3 regions of the Inediibacterium massiliense genome follow, and region 3 is predicted to be linked to each of the others. Evidence: riboswitches for the same ligand, from Rfam matches in the RefSeq annotation. Region 3 holds a riboswitch; each other region holds the start of a gene.
What was found. A riboswitch is a leader RNA that binds a small molecule or an ion and turns the genes downstream of it on or off. The one in region 3 is predicted to bind FMN.
Positions count from the first base shown of each region.

Region 1 (6,806 bases), on a different contig from region 3:
TTTCAAATTTGGAAAATATATAGAAACATTCGAAAATAGCATTACAAACTCGCTATGCTCAAACAGTGTAATGCTAATGATTTTCTCACTTATTCTATATTTTCACAAATTCTCAATAATTGTTCTGAATTTTATGCTTTACTAAAAATATAATTTGTAGACAGTTTAAAAGTAGCCGAATGGCTACTTTTTTTGAAAGAATTTTTGGTAAATATTATTGAAAGAAAAAAAACATATGGATATAATGGAAATTATAAAGATTGGAAAGGAGATTTTAAAATTTGATCATACAACAATTAGCAAATGAATTTAATATTAAAGCTTCACAGGTCAAAGCTACCATTGATTTAATTGACCAAGGAAATACGATTCCGTTTATAGCTAGATATAGAAAAGAAATGACAGGTGGACTTAATGATATTATTTTAAGAGAAATGTCAGAACGTCTTATTTATTTAAGAAATCTTACAGGTAGAAAAGAAGAAGTTATAAGACTCATTGAAGAACAAGGAAAATTGACAGAAGAAATCAAGGGAAAAGTACAAAATTCAACTACATTGACAGAAGTAGAAGACATATATAGACCCTTTAGACCTAAAAGAAGAACAAAAGCTACCATTGCAAAGGAAAAAGGATTGGAACCTCTTTCTGACATTATTTTTTCCCAGAAAATATTCGACGGCAGTATAGAAGAGATAGCCATAAAATTTGTAGATGAACAAAAAGGAGTAAATAGTGTAGAAGAAGCTATAAATGGTGCTTTAGATATTATTGCAGAAAAAATTTCTGATGATGCTGAATATAGAAAAAAGATAAGAAATATGACTTATGCAAAAGGTATAGTAGTATCTCATGCTGTAGACGAAGAAGAAGAAACTGTTTATGAAATGTATTATGATTATAAAGAACCTGTAAATAAAATACTAGATCATAGAGTTTTGGCCATCAATAGAGGAGAGAAAGAGAAAAAATTAAAAGTAAAGATCGATGCACCTATAGAAGATATTTTATTATTTTTACAAAAGTCTATATTAAAACTGAAGAGTTTTACAAAAGAACTTTTACTTACAGCAATAGAAGATGCTTATAAAAGACTGATTGCTCCATCTATAGAAAGAGAAATCAGAAATGATTTAACACAAAGGGCAGAAGAAGAAGCTATCAAGGTATTTGCAAAAAATACAAAACCACTTTTATTAATTCCTCCCATCAAAGATGTTAGAGTACTTGCCATAGATCCAAGCTATAGGACAGGATGTAAGATTGCTATTTTAGATGAAACTGGAAAGTTATTAGATTATACGACTATCTATCCAAATGCACCCCATCATAAAGTGGAAGAAGCTAAAATAGTCATAAAAGATATGATTCAAAAGTATAATATAGATATCATTCCTATTGGAAATGGTACTGCATCAAGAGAAACAGAATTTATAGTAGCTGAGTTATTAAAAGAAATAGATAAGAAAGTATATTATACGATTGTAAGTGAAGCAGGAGCTTCTGTATATTCGGCATCTAAGCTTGCAGCAGAGGAGTATCCAGATATAGATGTATCTATAAGAGGAGCTATCTCTATAGGGAGAAGACTACAAGACCCATTGGCAGAGCTTGTAAAAATTGATCCAAAGAGTATTGGAGTAGGACAATATCAGCATGATTTGAATCAAAGCAAATTAGGAGAAAGTCTTAAAAATGTAGTAGAAGATTGCGTAAATAGTGTAGGGGTAGATTTAAATACAGCAACACCTTCTCTTCTTCAATATGTATCAGGAATTTCTTCATCTATTGCTAAAAATATTGTAGGATATAGAGAAGAAAATGGGAAATTTAAAAACAGAGAAGAAATCAAAAAGGTAAAAAGATTAGGGGAAAAGGCTTATGAGCAATGTGCAGGTTTTCTTAGGATATCTAATGGGGACAATCCATTAGATAATACAGCAGTTCATCCAGAGTCTTATCCTATTACTATGAAACTTGTAGAAAAATTAGGATACTTAAAAAATCATATTGAAGCTGGGAGATTAAAAGATATAGAGTCAAAAATATTAGAATATAAACCAGGAAATACACTAGAGCAAAATATAGAAAAGTTATCTATTGAATTAGAAGTCGGAATTCCTACACTGAAGGATATTATACAAGAAATAAAAAAACCTGGTAGAGATCCTAGAGAAGAAATGCCAAAGCCAGTATTTCGATCAGATGTACTAAAGATGGAAGATTTAAAGCTAGATATGGTAATGACGGGAACCGTAAGAAATGTAGTAGACTTTGGAGCATTTGTAGATATAGGAGTCAAACAAGATGGTCTAGTTCATATTTCACAGCTTAGTGAAAAGTTTGTAAAACATCCTATGAATGTAGTAGCTGTTGGAGATGAAGTAAAAGTAAAAATTATAGGATTAGATATAGAAAGAGGAAAGATTTCACTTACCATGAAGGGAGTATAAAATGACCATTAAAAATATATTATTTGATTTAGATGGAACATTATTAGATACCAATGAGCTAATTATTCAGTCCTTTCAATATACTTATAAAACACATCTCAAAAAGGATGTTCCTAAAGAAGAGATTATAAAGTCTTTTGGAGAAATATTAAAAGTTACATTAGATAGAGAATTTAAAGATTTAAGTGATGTGGCATTAAAAACCTATAGAGATTTTCAATTCAGTAGATTTGATGATTATATTACTATGCATCAAGGAGTAAAAGAAGGACTCAAAAGATTATATGATGATGGGTATCATCTAGGAGTAGTTACTTCAAGATTGAACGAATCTGCTAAAAGAGGATTAGACTTATTTCATCTAACGGATTATTTTGATGTGATTATTGGTGCAGATGATACGACTATTCATAAACCAGATCCTACTCCTGCCCTTTTAGCACTAGAAAAAATAGGTGGCCAAGTAGAGGAAAGTATGATTGTAGGAGATAGTCCCTATGATATTTTATGTGGAAAAAACGCAGGAATGATTTCTGTAGCCGTGGGATGGAGTGCTCTTCCTAGGGATATGTATATGAAACACGATCCTGATCATGTAGTAGAAAGTATGGAAGAATTAATAGATATTATAAAAAGTTTGTAGTGTAAAGTGGTAAAAATCTTTTTATAAATAGTATTGAATGGTATAATTGAAAGAAAATAACAATAAATGGAGGATGTTTTTATGTTACTTATCAAAAATGCTACCATTTGGACCATGGAAGGTACAAATTATGAAAGAGGAAGTATATTAATAGAAGAAGGAAAAATAAAAAAAATAGCAGAACATATAGAAGCTCCTGCAAATACAAAAGTGGTGGATGCTACAGATAAAATTGTCATGCCAGGATGTATTGATGCGCATTGCCATTTAGGCATGTGGGAAGATGCTATAGGTTTTGAAGGAGCAGATGGAAATGAAATGACAGATCCTGTAACTCCACATCTTAGAGCTATTGATGCTATTAATCCTTTAGATAAAAACTTTGAAGAGGCAAGAGAAGGTGGGATTACTACCGTTGCTACAGGACCTGGAAGTGCCAATGTATTAGGAGGTCAGTTTGCAGCTATTAAAACATATGGAGATCGTATTGACAATATGATTGTAAAGGCGCCACTAGCACAAAAGTGTGCTTTTGGAGAGAATCCGAAGAGAGTGTATCATGATCAAAAACAAACTCCTATGACAAGAATGGCTACAGCTGCTATTTTAAGAGATACTTTATATAAAGCAAAAAGATATAAAGAACAATTAGAAGCTTCAAAAGATGATTTATCTAAAAAACCTTCTTATGATATGAAATTAGAAGCATTACTTCCTGTACTAAGAAGAGAGATTCCACTTAAAGCTCATGCTCATAGAGCAGATGATATATTTAGCGCTATAAGAATTAAAAAAGAATTTAATGTGAAAATGACTCTAGATCATTGTACAGAAGGACATTTAATTGTAGATGAATTAAAAGAAGAAGGCTTAGCTGCTATTGTAGGACCAAGCTTTGGAGAAAGACCTAAAGTAGAGCTTAAAAATACTACCTTTGAAACTCCAGGTATTTTAAACAATGCAGGAATGAAAGTAGCTATTATGACAGATCATCCTGTAATACCTGTTCAATATCTTCCTATGTGTGCAGCATTTGCAGTAAAAGCAGGAATGAAAGAAGAAGAAGCTCTAAAGGCGATTACTATTTATCCAGCAGAAATTTTAGGCATTGATAACCATGTAGGAAGCATCAAAGAAGGAAAAGATGCAGATATAGCCATATGGGATGGGCATCCTTTCGACTTGCAATCAAAGGTAAGCTGTACCATTATAGATGGAACAATTGTATATGAAGAAAAGTAAATCATATGGAGAATGATTTATGTGATTTTTATTTGTAGAATTTTATATAGATACAAGTAAATTTAAAGGGGAGCTTTAGATGAATAGTATGCCTATAAGTGTAATGATTTTTGGCGCATTTCCAGAAGCAATACTTATGTTATGGGCAGGGCTTTTATTGATGGGAGAGAGACCTAATATAAAAAAAGTTATAGGAGTGGCTATATTTCAGGGCATTACTTCTTACTTTATTAAACAATATGCAGATTTTGATATGTATACAATAATATGGATAAGTACTTTTATCTTATATACTCATTGGATTACGAGAGTAAAATGGAAGACTAGCTTTTTTGCTATATTAATTTCTAGTGCAATTGTTTGTCTATTGGAAGGATCTGTATTTATTTTTATGAATATTAATCCAATTTATTTGCATTTTGTAGCTTGGAAAAGCATTTTGTTATTGTTACCTCATGAAATGGTATTGATTTTTATTATTTATTTTGTACATAAAAAAAATGTTTCTTTAGTAAGTGAATGTAACTAGATCAATAACTTGATCTGATAAGTATTGAAAAAGAAAAACAATTCATGTATAATCAATATAGAATAAAATAAAATCATGTGAATCTTCAGGGCAGGGTGAAATTCCCGACCGGCGGTATAGTCCGCGAGTGGCGAAAGCTACTGAACTGGTGTAACTCCAGTACCGACAGTAAAGTCTGGATGGAAGAAGATGAATTTTTTATGTGTTCATGTTGCCTGAAGATCATTCTTCAGGCTTTTTTGTGCCTGAAAAGACTTAAGGAGGTTTTTAAAATGAATAGAACATCTACAGTACAAAAAGGTTTTTTTGGATTTAGAACGGTTACAACAGCTCATGGATTGGTAAAAATTTCAATATTATCTGTTTTGGCTTACTTAATTATGTTCATAGAAATGCCTATCTTATTTTTTCCAGGCTTTTTAAAAATGGATTTAAGTGATTTACCTGCTTTGATCGGAGGTCTAGCCCTTGGACCTGCTGCAGGAATTATGATAGAGCTTGTAAAAAATTTACTTCATTTTTTAACAAAAACTACTACAGGGGGAGTAGGAGAATTTGCAAATTTTTTAATAGGAATTTCTTTAATTATTCCTGCTAGTGCTATGTATAGAATGAAGAAAAAGAAGACAGGAGCTATTATTGGATTGATTATTGGAGCTATATGTATGGGGATTGTGGGAGGACTTGCCAACTATTTTATGCTGCTTCCTTTTTATGCAAAGGTTATGCCCCTAGAACAAATTATAGCCATTAGTGCTTCAGCAAATGGTGCAATCAAAGATATAAAAACATTAGTTTATTATGGAGTAATTCCATTTAATATCATCAAGGCAATTATTATATCTATTTTTACCATATCATTATATAAAAAGCTTTCTCCTATTTTAAAGGAAAGATAGGCTAAGAGAAAGTTTTCTCAATCTGTAGCTAAAGTCATAAAAAACGTCACTAAATTTTCAAACTTGGAAAATATAAAGAAACGATCGAAAATAGCATTACAAACTCGCTATGCTCAAACAATGTAATGCTAAGCATTTTCTCACTTATTCTATATTTTCACAAATTTTCAATAAATGTTCCTTATTTTTATGACTTTGCTAAAATATAGTTTGTCTTCAGTCTGGGGCAAGGGAAACCTTGCTCTTTGGTATTTTTTTTGAGAAAATATATAAAGATAGTAGTATTTAGGGTAAAATACACTTAAGTAGATAAGATAGAGGTGTAAAAATGAAAATAATAAGTAGTAGTGAACAAAAGACTTATGATTTAGGATATAAGTTAGGAAAGTTTTTACAAAAGGGAGATGTAGTATGTTTAACAGGTGATTTAGGGGCAGGAAAAACTACTTTATCCAAAGCAATTGCCAAGGGTTTAGAAGTAGAGGAATGTGTAACCAGTCCAACTTTTACTATTATTCATGAATACGAAGGAAGAGTTCCTTTGTATCATTTTGATGTATACAGAATTGGAGAAATAGATGAAATGGAAGATTTAGGGTATGAGGAATATTTTTATGGAGAGGGAGTTTGCTTGGTAGAGTGGGCTTCCCAAATAGAAGAGATTATTCCAAAAGAACATCTATGGATTCATATCAAAAAAATCGATGATCATACAAGAGAAATAGAAATAAAAGGAACAAGTCATCATTTTCATACCATACTAGAGGAGTTGAAATAATCATGAAAATTTTAAGTTTTGATACATCATCTATGGTAGCTACCATCGCTCTTATAGAAGATGAAAAATTAATAGGGGAATATATCATCAATCATAAAAGAACCCATTCTCAAAAGCTTATGCCTATGATTGATGAGCTTTTAAAAAGCTGTGAAGTAAAAATAGAAGAGATAGATAAAATTGCAGTGGCAAAAGGGCCAGGATCTTTTACAGGAATAAGAATAGGAATCGCTACGGCTAAAGGACTTGCTCATGCTCTTAA
Region 1 is NZ_LN876586.1:533,176-539,981, forward strand. It holds gene BN2409_RS06360 (Tex family protein) at 282-2,453, shown strand; gene ppaX (pyrophosphatase PpaX) at 2,455-3,096, shown strand; gene BN2409_RS06370 (amidohydrolase) at 3,178-4,338, shown strand; gene BN2409_RS06375 (hypothetical protein) at 4,418-4,867, shown strand; FMN riboswitch at 4,945-5,062, shown strand; gene BN2409_RS06380 (ECF transporter S component) at 5,140-5,766, shown strand; gene tsaE (tRNA (adenosine(37)-N6)-threonylcarbamoyltransferase complex ATPase subunit type 1 TsaE) at 6,095-6,544, shown strand; gene tsaB (tRNA (adenosine(37)-N6)-threonylcarbamoyltransferase complex dimerization subunit type 1 TsaB) at 6,547-6,806, shown strand, end outside.
Region 1: another riboswitch for FMN. It lies ahead of BN2409_RS06380 (ECF transporter S component); the one in region 3 lies ahead of ribD (bifunctional diaminohydroxyphosphoribosylaminopyrimidine deaminase/5-amino-6-(5-phosphoribosylamino)uracil reductase RibD).

Region 2 (6,806 bases), on a different contig from region 3:
AACTATTATATATGAACTCATAGGACCTTCTATTACTAAATATGCACTCATAAAATCAGGGGATATCACATTAAAAAATTCTAAAATTCAAACTGTTCAAGAGTTATAATTCCATAACGAAGGAAGTCCTCTTGGACTTCCCGTTCTTTTTTTCATTCAATGAGTAAAATTTTATTTGTGATTATAGATTTCCATTTGATCATTCACATATGCTTCACAAGAACGCATAGCCAAAATTGTTTCTTCAAGTAATTTATTTAACTCCCAACCAAGCATATCTGCACCTTGTTTAATGACATCTCGTGAACATCCTGATGCAAATTTTTTATCCTTAAACTTTTTCTTGAGACTTGAAAGCTCCATATCCATAACACTTTTAGATGGACGCATTTTTGCAGCTGCACCAATCAATCCAGTAAGTTCATCTACCGCAAATAACACTTTTTCCATTTGATGCTCTGGTTTAGGTTGTTGTTCTAGACAAAGTCCATACCCATGACTGGCTACTGCTCTTATTAATCTTTCATCAATACCATGTTCTCTCATAATCTCTTGGGTTTTACTGCAATGTTGTTTAGGATACATTTCAAAATCCAAATCATGCAGCAACCCAACTATAGCCCAAAAGTCTGCTTCCTCTCCATATCCCAATTTTTCTGCGAAATAATTCATAGTCCCTTCAACTGTTAAAGCATGTTGAATATGAAATGCCTCTTTGTTGTATTCAGTAAGTAAATTCCATGCTTTCTCTCTTGTAATCATAATAATATCCTCCTTTAAAAAACATAATATAAGAATCAATATGTACTTCTCTAATTTATCTTACTATGGTTTCATAAATACTTTTCATTATTCTTGTATGATTGAAATCGTTAAGATATAATAATTAACAAAAGTAAAATATATTTTACGTTAATTATATTTTACTTTTGTTAATTATAATTGTCAATATAATTATAGGAGGTTATACCCTAATGAATATAAACTCTATTATTGCAGAAAACCTCAAAACACTTCGTACCAAACGAAATTTAAGTTTAGGTCAACTTGCTGAATTATCTAATGTCAGTAAAGTTATGCTATCTCAAATTGAAAAAGGTGAAACAAATCCAACGATAAACACTTTATGGAAAATAGCAAACGGATTGAAAGTTCCTTATACTTCATTACTTGAACAAAAGGAACATAATACTTACATTATACAAAAAGACCATATTAAAGCTCAAATGGCTGAAGAAGATCATTATCGAGTATATTGTTATTATACGAATACACCCTATCGCAATTTTGAACTTTTTCAAATCGAATTGGATGAAAACTACTCCTACAAATCTGTAGGTCATTCTAAAAAATCAGAAGAATATATTATATTATTAGAAGGTGAATTAACGTTAAAAGTAAATAATCAAACTTATAAACTACAACCTAATGATTCAATAAGTTTTCTAGCATCTAACCCCCATACATATGTAAATAGTGGAAAGGGAACTTTAAAAGCTACAATCATAAATTTTTATCCTGTCTAATCATAAAAATGATTTACATTTTATAAAAAAAGGAGGGCTAAAAAATGAAAATTAAGATTGCTACACAAAATAATATAGACGATATTTGTATGTTATATCAAGAGTTATTTTCAGATATGGCAATTTTACAACCTACATTCTTTCAAAGTGCGCACCAAAACAAACTATTTGTACAAAATATTATTATGAGTCCAAACTCAGATATTTTAATAGCAGTCGATCACCATGAAACCCTTGTAGGCTTTGCTCTTATTCAAGAACTAGAAACGCCACCTTTTAATTGCTTTGTCAACCATCATTATGCCTATTTAATGGATATCATTATAGCAAGTACTCATCGTAATAAAGGGATTGGCTCATCTTTAATAAACGAAGTAAAAACATGGGCGCAAAGTCGAAATTTAGATTATATAGAGTTGAATGTTTTAACAAAAAATGTTAGTGCTATCAAATTATATGAAAAACATAAATTTAAAAATGTAATACAAACTATGCGATATACATTATAAATATAATTTCTATAATTATAGTTTATACAAGTTTTTAAATTGAACCCAACAATGTTTTCTTGCTTATCTAAAAATATTCATAAGTAAATACATAATATAAATGATATATTTAGCCATAATTTCACCAAATACATTCATATTGGAAAAAGAGAGCTTATGCTCCCTTAACTACTTTTTGTCTTTGTTTGTTGGATTGATAATAATTATTTTATCTTCAATATCATCTAGATCATCATGATCTATCCTTGTGTTATTTCGTTTTGTATTATAAATCTCTCCATATTCACCTTCTAGACATTTCATTGAAGATTTTTCATTTTTACTCATCTCATCACCTCGTTATTAGTATTTCGTACAGGTGATGATGATATACATATCCAATATACTTAACATATTTATTTTCTTTTTACACATCCTATATAATACACACAATTACAAAAGGAGTGAAAAACATTGTCTAAAAATAGACTCGTTGTTCCTGAAGCTCGTCAAGCTTTAGAACAATTCAAAATAGAATCCGCTCAAGAATTTGGTGTAAATGATCCAAAATCACTAGCTTCAAATCATACTGGATATATCGTAAGAAGATTAGTAGAAATGGGAGAAAAACAATTAATCAACAATCATAAAAAACATTAGTGCTATAACAGGAGTTTTATAAGACTCCTGTTTCAATATATAAAGTAACCTATTCCATTAATATATCTAACATTTTTTGAGTATGATTTAAAAAATCTTTCATAACTATATAATGTTCAGTCTCTTCATATTGAACTATTTGAAAACCTTTTTTTATCTCATAAATCACAGCATTGGGGTATGCCATAATAATAGGTGAATGAGTAGCTATAATAAATTGGCTTCCCTGCTCAACTAATTGATGCATCCTTGAGATCATAGTCATCTGTCTTGTAGGTGATAACGCAGCCTCTGGCTCATCTAAGATGTATATCCCTCTTCCTCTAAATTTATTTATAAATAAAGAAAGAAATGATTCTCCATGAGATTGCTCATGTAATGACTGTCCACCATAAAAATCAATAATTCTTGGTCCTCCTCCACCTTTATCTAATTCATCAATATTGGTAGCCACATTGTAAAAACTTTCTGATCTAAGAAAAAATCCATCTTTAGGTTTACTAGCTCCTTTAACCAATCTGATATAATTATGTAGCTCTGAATGTGTATCCATTGATGAAAAATTAAAGTTTTTTGTCCCCCCCTCTGGGTTAAAACCATATGCTGTCGCTATTGCTTCTAAGATCGTTGATTTTCCAGTTCCATTCTCCCCCTACAATGAATGTGACTTTAGGATGAAACTGTAATGTAGATAAATTACAAATAGCGCGCAGACAAAATGGATATTTATTAAAATTAGATATCTTGTCTCTCTGTAATTCTATACTTCTAATATACTGATTGATATTTCCAAAGTCCATAAAAGCTCCCCCTAAAATATAATCATACACTTCCTTATATTATAATACCTTCTTTACTCTATGTACAAATCATACATTCTATCCACCTTTAAAAAATTCTTAATGCACAAGAAATAGCTTTTGATTCTCAAGTGGGAAATGTTATATAATGTAAAAAAGTCTTCTTTTAGAAGATTTATTAAGTAGCCTGTTTTGAAATACATAATAAAAATTATAACTCTTATTCTAATTCAACCAAGGAGGTAAAAATGTGAAGCTAAAAGTTTTAGTAGACAACAATACCTACATTGATCAATATTATTGTGGAGAACCTGCTGTTTCGTATTATATTGAAGATGAGGATATCCGCTTACTATTAGATGTAGGCTATTCTGATCTATTTCTAAAAAATTCTACTGCATTAGGTATAGATTTAGAAAGTATAAGCACTATTGTTATTTCCCATGGTCACGATGATCATACAAGAGGATTAAAATATTATTTTGAACACAAGCCTAAAAATAATATTTCTATTATTGCTCATCCAGATGCATTTAAGGAAAAAGTAATAGACAACTTAAAAATTTGTTCTCCTATTTTACAGAAAGATCTAGAGAAAAAATGTAATCTAATTCTTTCAAAAGAACCTATAAAAATTAGCAAACACATCATATTTTTAGGAGAAATTCCTCAAATAAATGACTTTGAAAATAGAAAACCTATTGGTAAGCAAATTGTTGACAAAACTTTAGTTGATGATTATGTAATGGATGATACAGCCCTTGTATATAAAAGTGAAAATGGTATCTATATTGTTACAGGATGTTCTCACAGTGGAATATGCAATATAATAGAATATGCCAAAAAAGTATGTAAAGATCATCGGGTATTAGGTATTATAGGAGGGTTTCATTTATTTGAAATAAACAAACAAGTTAAAGAAACTATCCATTATCTAAAACAAAATAATGTAGAAGAATTATACCCTTGCCATTGTACTTCATTTACTGTTAAAGCAGAGATACATAAATCTTTGCCTGTAAAAGAAGTTGGTGTAGGTTTAGAAATAAATTGGTAAAAGTATGTTCTATATCGAATATGATTTTCTAGGAAATATATACTTTATTTGGATATAAATTTATTTTTTGTTTGACAAAGGAATCTAAAAAATGTTATATTAATAATACAATTATATAAAGTATCCTTCAGGGTTGGGTGAAATTCCCTATCGGCGGTATAGCCCGCGAGCCGTAAGGCAGATTCGGTTAAATTCCGAAGCCGACAGTATAGTCTGGATGAAAGAAGGTGAATATATTATACATATTTTATTATGTATGTTTATTATGCTTTTTGATCCCCTTAAGGTTGCTTAAGGGGATTTTTTATATGCATACATTTTTAGAAAAACCAAGGTACTTTATGTAAAATTTATTATAATTTGGAGGAAATTTAAATGAATGAACCATTATTAGCTCAGTTTGGAAATTCTAGAACACGTATAGAAAAAGCATTGGATAATCTTAGAGATGGCAAGGGCATCCTTCTTGTTGATGATGAAAATCGTGAAAATGAAGGAGATCTTATTTTCCCTGCCGAGACCATTACCATACCCCAAATGGCTATGTTAATTAGGGAATGTAGTGGTATTGTTTGTCTTTGTCTCACAGAAGAAAAAGTTAAAAAATTAGATTTACCTCAAATGGTACCTGATAACACATGTAAATACGAAACTGCATTTACCATCTCAATTGAAGCTAAGGATGGAGTTACTACAGGGGTTTCTGCTTCTGATCGAGTGACTACCATTCTTACTGCTGTAAAAGATGACTGCAAACCTGAAAATTTGGCTCATCCTGGTCACGTTTTCCCACTTCGTGCCCGTAAAGGCGGTGTTTTAGCTAGACGTGGTCATACAGAAGGCACTGTTGATCTTATGCGTTTAGCAGGATATAAACCTGCAGGAATTTTATGCGAACTTACAAATCCTGATGGAACTATGGCCCGCCTACCACAAATCGTTCACTTTGCTAAAGCACATGATATGACCGTTGTTTCTATTGAGGATATTGTAGAATATAAACAGAATATGTAAAAAACTAAAAGAACAAAGTCTTTCTTCAAAAGATTTATTAAGTAGACTTTGCCCTAATACATTACGGAAATTATGAAAATAAAATTTATGAATAGACCATAATTTCCTATATATTATAAAAAATCATAGGTTAAAATCTATGATTTTTTTGTGGCTTTATCTTTTCATTATAAGAAAACTCCTAAGAAACTATATTTAAAAACATAATCATTATATATCAAAAAAATATAAAACTAGAAATAAATCAATTGACTGAATAAAAATTAAAGCTTATAATAACATTTACAAAAAAGGAGGTGATAATATGTTAAAAACAAAAAAAATAGTAATGATTTTATTAAGTATGCTTTTGGTATGTTCAATGGTAGGATGTGGTGATCAAGAACCTGCTTTTAAGCCATTGCCGATTGACGTAAATGGTGCAAAAATTCTACTTGGACAATCTACTTTACAAGCATTTATCGATGCAGGGTATAAGGTAACATTAGACAAGACATTAAAAGAAGACATTGCTGGAGAAAAAATGCCAACTATGACTTATGATGTAGCCGCTTATGTAAGTAAAGACAATAAGATCGTAGGTATGGTAAGCTTTCTAAATAATACAAAGGATACCCTTCCTTTTGAAGAATGTATTGTGAATGAATATGAAATAACATATAAAGATCCATCATGGACTGGACAGTACGATACAGACAATGTTTTAGTAGATGGTATTAAATGCAAAGGAATGATGATAGACGATGTAAAAAAAGCATTTAAAGACAAAGTAGAATCCTTTGATGAATTTAAAAATCCTGATGGAAGTATTGGTGTCATGTCTTTTGAATTAAATGGAGTTCATATCAGTGTACACTTTGATTACACCACAAAAGAAGCAACAACTGTTGAAACAGAAGTTTTTTTATCATATTTTGAATAAATCAATTTCTTAGTCCTTGTAACTAGATGGCGATTGTCTTTTTACATAACTTTTTATTTATCACTATATAACAATGAATTCATATAGTGTATAAAATTTATTCATTTGTAAATAATTTAAATAATTACTCTTATACCTCTCCATTAACCAAAAATAAATTTTAAAAAAATCTTATGGTTAGAGGTGGTCATATGAATCTACATATACATATTGATATTGTATTCAACCCCATCAGTCTAGAAACAATATCAGCTGTTCTTAGTATTTTATGTAGTATTTGGACCATTCACTCTAGACAAAGTTCCTTTAGGCACCTAAGATAATGAACTGAAAGAACAT
Region 2 is NZ_LN876587.1:1,410,051-1,416,856, forward strand. It holds gene BN2409_RS15415 (cation:proton antiporter) at 1-109, shown strand, start outside; gene BN2409_RS15420 (hydrolase) at 172-762, opposite strand; gene BN2409_RS15425 (helix-turn-helix domain-containing protein) at 975-1,526, shown strand; gene BN2409_RS15430 (GNAT family N-acetyltransferase) at 1,571-2,035, shown strand; gene BN2409_RS17395 (hypothetical protein) at 2,204-2,362, opposite strand; gene BN2409_RS15435 (alpha/beta-type small acid-soluble spore protein) at 2,489-2,674, shown strand; gene BN2409_RS15440 (AAA family ATPase) at 2,724-3,227, opposite strand; gene BN2409_RS17745 (hypothetical protein) at 3,265-3,474, opposite strand; gene BN2409_RS15445 (MBL fold metallo-hydrolase) at 3,725-4,531, shown strand; FMN riboswitch at 4,651-4,764, shown strand; gene ribB (3,4-dihydroxy-2-butanone-4-phosphate synthase) at 4,907-5,545, shown strand; gene BN2409_RS15455 (hypothetical protein) at 5,850-6,467, shown strand.
Region 2: another riboswitch for FMN. It lies ahead of ribB (3,4-dihydroxy-2-butanone-4-phosphate synthase); the one in region 3 lies ahead of ribD (bifunctional diaminohydroxyphosphoribosylaminopyrimidine deaminase/5-amino-6-(5-phosphoribosylamino)uracil reductase RibD).

Region 3 (6,806 bases):
GATGCACAAGGATCTAAAGCTCCTATTGCGAAATTAGCAGATATAGTTGCTTCTTATTTTGTGCCAGTAGTATTTTGTATTGCCGTATTATCTTCATTAATTTGGTATGTAACTGGAAAAGATCCTGTGTTTTGTCTTACTATATTTATTTCTGTATTAGTCATTGCTTGTCCTTGTGCATTAGGGCTTGCCACTCCTACTGCCATAATGGTTGGAACTGGAAAAGGAGCAGAAAATGGAGTTTTAATAAAAGGTGGGGAGGCATTAGAATCTTCTCATAAAATTCAAACAATAGTATTTGATAAAACAGGAACCATTACACAAGGAAGACCTGAAGTTACAGATGTTATAAGCTTTACAGATATAGATGAAGTAGAGATTTTAAAACTTTCAGCATCAGCAGAGAAGGGATCAGAGCATCCACTAGGGGAAGCTATTGTAAGAAAAGCTGAAAATGAGGGAATTGATATTTTAAAATTAGATGATTTTTTGGCTATAGCAGGTCATGGAATCCAGGTGAAAATAGAAAATAAAAATATATTATTAGGAAATAGTAAATTAATGAAACAAAAAAATATAGAGATAGAAAAAGCAAATGATATATCTATAAAATTAGCAGATGAAGGAAAGACTCCTATGTATATGGCAGTAGATGATGAATTCGTAGCCATTATTGCGGTGGCAGATGTAGTCAAGGAGAGTAGTAAAAAAGCTATAAAAAAGCTCCATGAAATGGGAATTGAAGTGGCTATGATTACAGGAGATAATCAAAGGACAGCAAATGCCATAGCAAAACAAGTAGGCATTGATAGAGTGTATGCAGAGGTTTTACCTGAAGATAAAGCAAATGAAGTGAAAAAAATTCAAAATGAAGGAAGAGTTGTAGCTATGGTAGGAGATGGAATTAATGATGCTCCAGCTTTAGCACAAGCAGATGTAGGAATTGCAATAGGATCTGGAACAGATGTTGCAATTGAGTCAGCAGATATCGTTCTTATGAGAAGTGATTTGATAGATGTATCTACTGCAATTCAATTAAGTAAAAGCACAATAAGAAATATCAAACAAAATCTTTTTTGGGCATTTGCTTATAATACAGCAGGAATTCCCCTTGCAGCAGGAGTATTTTATGCATTAGGTGGACCACTTTTAAATCCTATGTTTGCAGGAGCTGCCATGTCTTTAAGTTCCGTATCTGTAGTAACAAATGCTTTGAGACTTAGAAAATTTAAACCTAATTAAGAGGAGGAGAAATTATGAAAAAATTAATGATGATTGAAGGAATGAGTTGTATGCATTGTGTAAATCATGTAAAAAATGCTTTAGAAGAAATCCAAGGAGTACAGGAAGTGGTAGTAGATTTACAGGGAAAAAATGCTGTGATACAATTAAGTGAAGAAGTTACAGATGAAGTATTGAAAAACGCAGTAGAAGAAGCAGGATATGAAGTGGTTGAAATAAAAAGTATATAAATATGAAAAGTCTTAGATAGAGTAGCTTCTTCTAAGACTTTTATTTTAAGGAGGAAATTCATGGAAAAAAAACAGCCCTGTTGTCATATAGTAGATGGAGAAAGAGTTAGCCATCGATCGCAAGAGGTAACAAATGCTTTGATCAATAGATTGAATAGAATAGAAGGACAAGTAAGGGGTATTAAGGGGATGGTAGAAAAAGGAGTTTATTGCAATGATATTTTGATTCAAATTGCAGCGGCTCAATCTGCTATGAAGGGAGTAGGAAGACTTCTTCTTGAGAGTCATATGCGTACTTGTATTGTAGAAAGTATTAAAGCGGGAGATGAAGAGGTTATTGATGAGATTCTTACGACTATTGATCGTATGATTAAGTAAATGTTATATATAAAGATTGCTCATTACAAAAAAACAGTTTTGAGAAAACTAAGTTGTTTTCTAACAAAACTGTTTTCATAGACAAAGTCATAAAAAACGTCACTAAATTTTCAAATTTGGAAAATATATAGAACCGATCGAAAATAGCATTACAAACTCGCTATGCTCAAACAGTGTAATGCTAAGCATTTTCTCACTTATTCTATATTTTCATAAATTCTCAATAAATGTTCCTTATTTTTATGACTTTGCTAAAATATAATTTGTCAGCAGTATGTGTTTTTTAACAAAACTGTTTTTAATGTATTCACAATTCTTTATATATACGATGTGATAGTGTGGTTGTTAGAATTCTTTAAGTAAATTAGCCATTTCAATGGCAGTCATAGCTGCATCGTATCCTTTGTTTCCAGCCTTTGTTCCTGCTCTTTCAATAGCTTGTTCGATTGTATCTGTAGTAAGTACTCCAAATACTACAGGAACTTCAGTTTCAAGTCCTACTAAAGCTACTCCTTTTGTTACTTCACTAGATACATAATCAAAGTGAGGAGTTGCACCTCTTATAACTGCACCAAGGCAAATGATCCCATCATATTTTTGTGATTTAGCAAGTTTTTTAGCAACTAAAGGAATTTCGAAAGCTCCTGGAACCCAAATGATTTCTATATCACTTTCATTTGCTCCATGTCTTTTCAGTGCATCTAATGCACCAGATAAAAGTTTGCTCCCTATAAATTCATTAAATCTTCCTATAATGACTGCAAATTTTAATTCTTTTGCAATTAATTTTCCTTCGTATATTTTCATTTTTATTCCTCCTCTATATTTAACATATGTCCCATTTTTTCTTCTTTTGTTTTTAAATAAAATTCATTTTCTTTACGATATTCCATGATAATAGGAACTCTTTCTACGATTTCTAATCCATATCCAGAAAGGCCAGAAAGCTTTTTAGGATTGTTTGTCATAAGTTTTAATTTTTTTATTCCTAAATCAGAAAGAATTTGTGCACCAATTCCATAATCTCTCATATCTTCAGGAAATCCTAATGCAATATTTGCTTGTACTGTATCCATTCCTTGATCTTGAAGAGCATAGGCTTTTAATTTATTCATTAGACCAATACCTCTTCCTTCTTGGCGCATATATAAAAGAACTCCACGTCCTTCTTTTTCAATTTGTTTCATGGCAGCTGCATATTGTTCACCACAATCGCAACGAACAGATCCAAAGGCATCTCCTGTAAGACACTCAGAATGAACTCTTACCAAAACAGGATTGCCATCTGAAATATCTCCTTTTACAAGAGCTACATGATGCTCTTTGTTTAATTTATTTTGATAGCCTATGACTTTGAAATCTCCATATTTTGTAGGCATATGAGCTTCCGCCATTTTTTCTACAAGAATTTCATGCTTTCTTCGATATTCTATTAAAGAGGCAATGGTAATGATTTTTAAATCATGTTTTTTTACATATTCCATAAGCTCTGGAGTTCTTGCCATAGATCCATCTTCATTCATAATTTCACAAATGACTCCAGCAGGATAAAGTCCAGCAAGCTTTGCTAGATCTACACAAGCTTCTGTATGACCAGCTCTTTTCAATACGCCTCCTTCACGGGCTTTTAGAGGGAAAATATGACCAGGTCTTCTAAAGTCAGTAGAATTGCTATTTGGATCTAGTACTTTTTTTATAGTATGGGCTCTTTCAAAAGCTGAAATTCCAGTTGAAGTATCTATTGCATCAATAGATACAGTAAAAGCAGTTTGATGATTATCTGTATTATGAGATACCATCTGAGGCATATCTAATTCTTCAAGCTTTTCTTTACATATAGGCATACAAATTAATCCTCTTGCATAGGTTGCCATGAAATTAATATGCTCTGGTGTCACTAGCTCAGCAGCCATTAAAAGATCTCCTTCGTTTTCTCGATCTTCATCATCTATGACTACAATCATTTTTCCAGCTTGTATATCTTCTATGGCTTCTTCGATTGTATTGAATTTGTACATTTTTATCACCTCGTTTTAAATTTTTTAAATTTACATTGTATTTGAAATTATATAAATCCATGTTCTGATAAAAAATTCATATTGATATCTTTTTTAGGAGAGGATTCTCTTTGTAATAAAAATTTTTCAATATATTTTCCAATCATGTCGCACTCTAAATTAACAGAATCTCCTATTTTTTTATCAAGGAGTGTAGTCATATGTTTTGTATGAGGAATAATAGATACCTTAAATAGATGATTGTCTACATAAGCTACAGTCAGACTGATACCATCAATAGTGATGGATCCTTTTAAAACAATATATTTTAAAATTTCTTCATGGGCTTTAATAGATACCCAAATAGCATTATCTTCTTTTTCAAGGTCTGTAATAATTCCTACTCCGTCAATATGACCACTTACAATATGTCCGCCTAAACGATCACCTAGCTTTAGTGCTCTTTCTAGATTTACAGGACTATTTTTTATAAGATCCTTTAAATTACTTCTTCTCATAGTTTCTGCCATTACATCTACACAAAAAGAGTTTTGGTTAAAATCAGTCACTGTAAGACATACTCCATTTGTAGCAATACTATCACCTAAACAAATATTTTCTAATATTTTTTTTGCTTGAATTGTAATTTTTGCTGATTTTTCTCCTTTTGTAATAGATAAAATAGTTCCAATTTCTTCTACAAGTCCAGTAAACATTTTATCTCTCCTTTGCAATATAGCCTTTGATCATGATATCTTCTTTGAAATGATCGACTTCTATATGATTTAGGCATATAGCATCTTTCATAAAAGAAAATCCTTCTCCCTCTATAGGTGTTAAGGCATCTTTTCCTCCTATGATTTTAGGAGCAATAAAAGAGATCACTTGGTCTATGATTCCTTCCTTAAGAGCAGAAAAATTTAGTGTTCCTCCTCCTTCAAGCAAAATACTGTCTATTCCTTTTTCTCCTAAAGTTTTCATCAAGTAAGAAAGATCTATTTTTCCATCTTTAGAAGGAGTAATCAAAACTTCTGCTTTTGTATTTTCTATTGATTTTATTTTTTCTGTTGAAATCATCTTTGTTGTGACAATAATAGTCTTTATGTCTTTACTTGTTTTTAATATATTGCTATTTAGAGGAATTTGACCTTTAGAATCTACAATAATCCGAATTGGATTTTTTCCTTTGTAATTTACAATACGTGTAGTTAATAGAGGATCATCTGCTAAAACAGTTCCAATTCCTACCATGATTCCTGTTACTTTGTGTCTAAGTAAATGGACGTATTCTCTAGAGGAAGAATTGGTAATCCATTTGGAGTCTTTAGTAGATGTAGCTATTTTTCCATCTAGAGTCATGGCAGTTTTTAATATGCAAAATGGTAATTTTGTACTGATATATTTAACAAATATTTCATTTAATTTCTTTGCTTCTTCTTCTAAGACTCCTGTAACTACTTCTATGTTGTGCTTTTTTAATATTTCTATTCCCTGTCCTGAAACCAAAGGATTTGGATCTTTCATAGCAATGACTACTTTTTTGATTTTTTTATTTACAATAGCTTGTGCACAAGGAGGAGTTTTACCATAATGAGAGCAGGGTTCTAAGGTTACGTACATAGTAGATTCACTTACATCTTCTGTCGAATTTAAAAATGCATTGATTTCTGCGTGAGGACCTCCGAACTTTTCGTGATATCCTTCTCCTATAATTTGCCCATTTTTTACAATGACTGCTCCTACTAAAGGATTTGGGCTTGTATGGCCAATGCCTTTTTGAGCTAAATGTAAAGCTTTTTTCATATAAAAAGTGTCCATTTTTTTCACCTCTATGGAATAGATGATTATATTATTCCAAATTTTATAAAAAACTTTCATAATTAAAAATTCGCATATTCCTATCGGAATTGCTCATGGCGCCAACGAAATTCTTTCATTTCATTCAGAATTTCCGTTGCTTAAAATTTGATGAAAATCTAACTTTCTAAAGTTATACACAATTTATTCATTTATATAGTTCCCTAATGAATAAGAAAAGCCCTGAAAATATTATTTTCAGGACTATCTCATCATAAAAAGCACATCTATAAAAATATAGATATACATATTCCTCTTCTTCCATCCAGACTATACTGTCGGCCTTGGAATCAAACCAAGTCAACCACAAAAGTGGCTCGCGGGCTATACCGCCGGTCGGGAATTGCACCCTGCCCTGAAGATTGTATTCATTTGTATGAAAATATCGTAGCATTTCCTTTTTTAGGTGTCAAGAGGTATTTTATGTAGAATAAAAAGATTTTGTATGCATAAAAATAGTTAGAAAGGAAATAATTTTAAAATATGCGTCAATTGATAGAAAATTTATTGAAAAATATGTATTTTAAATTTTATGATATATTTTATGGAAAATATTGAAAAAACATATTGAAAATGATATACTGTCCGTAGAATACGATCACGATAGATGAAAAATAAATTGAAATAATGGAGCGTATGGATATATATAAGCGTAGATAAAATACAAATGTATGCAATGTGAAAACAAATATTTTATATAAGGAGGATATACAATGTCTAGTAAAATATTAAATAAATTCTTGAAAGAAAATTTGGAAGATTTGAAAAAAAGAGGGCTTTACAATACAATTGATCCATTAGAAGGAGCAAATGGACCTATTATAAAAATAAAAGGAAGAGAACTTATTAATTTATCTTCTAATAACTATTTAGGACTTGCTACAAATGAAAGGTTAGTAAATGCCTGCATCGAAGCTACTAAAAAATATGGGGTAGGAGCAGGAGCTGTTCGTACTATTAATGGAACATTAGATATACATATCCAATTAGAAGAAAAACTGGCTAAGTTTAAACATACAGAAGGAGCTATTGTTTTTCAATCAGGGTTTAACTGCAATATGGGTGCCATAGGAGCAGTAATGGATAAAAATGATGCTATTTT
Region 3 is NZ_LN876583.1:159,902-166,707, reverse strand. It holds gene BN2409_RS01130 (heavy metal translocating P-type ATPase) at 1-1,242, shown strand, start outside; gene BN2409_RS01125 (heavy-metal-associated domain-containing protein) at 1,257-1,472, shown strand; gene BN2409_RS01120 (metal-sensing transcriptional repressor) at 1,533-1,850, shown strand; gene ribH (6,7-dimethyl-8-ribityllumazine synthase) at 2,196-2,657, opposite strand; gene BN2409_RS01110 (bifunctional 3,4-dihydroxy-2-butanone-4-phosphate synthase/GTP cyclohydrolase II) at 2,660-3,868, opposite strand; gene ribE (riboflavin synthase) at 3,916-4,563, opposite strand; gene ribD (bifunctional diaminohydroxyphosphoribosylaminopyrimidine deaminase/5-amino-6-(5-phosphoribosylamino)uracil reductase RibD) at 4,565-5,665, opposite strand; FMN riboswitch at 5,954-6,071, opposite strand; gene BN2409_RS01095 (glycine C-acetyltransferase) at 6,418-6,806, shown strand, end outside.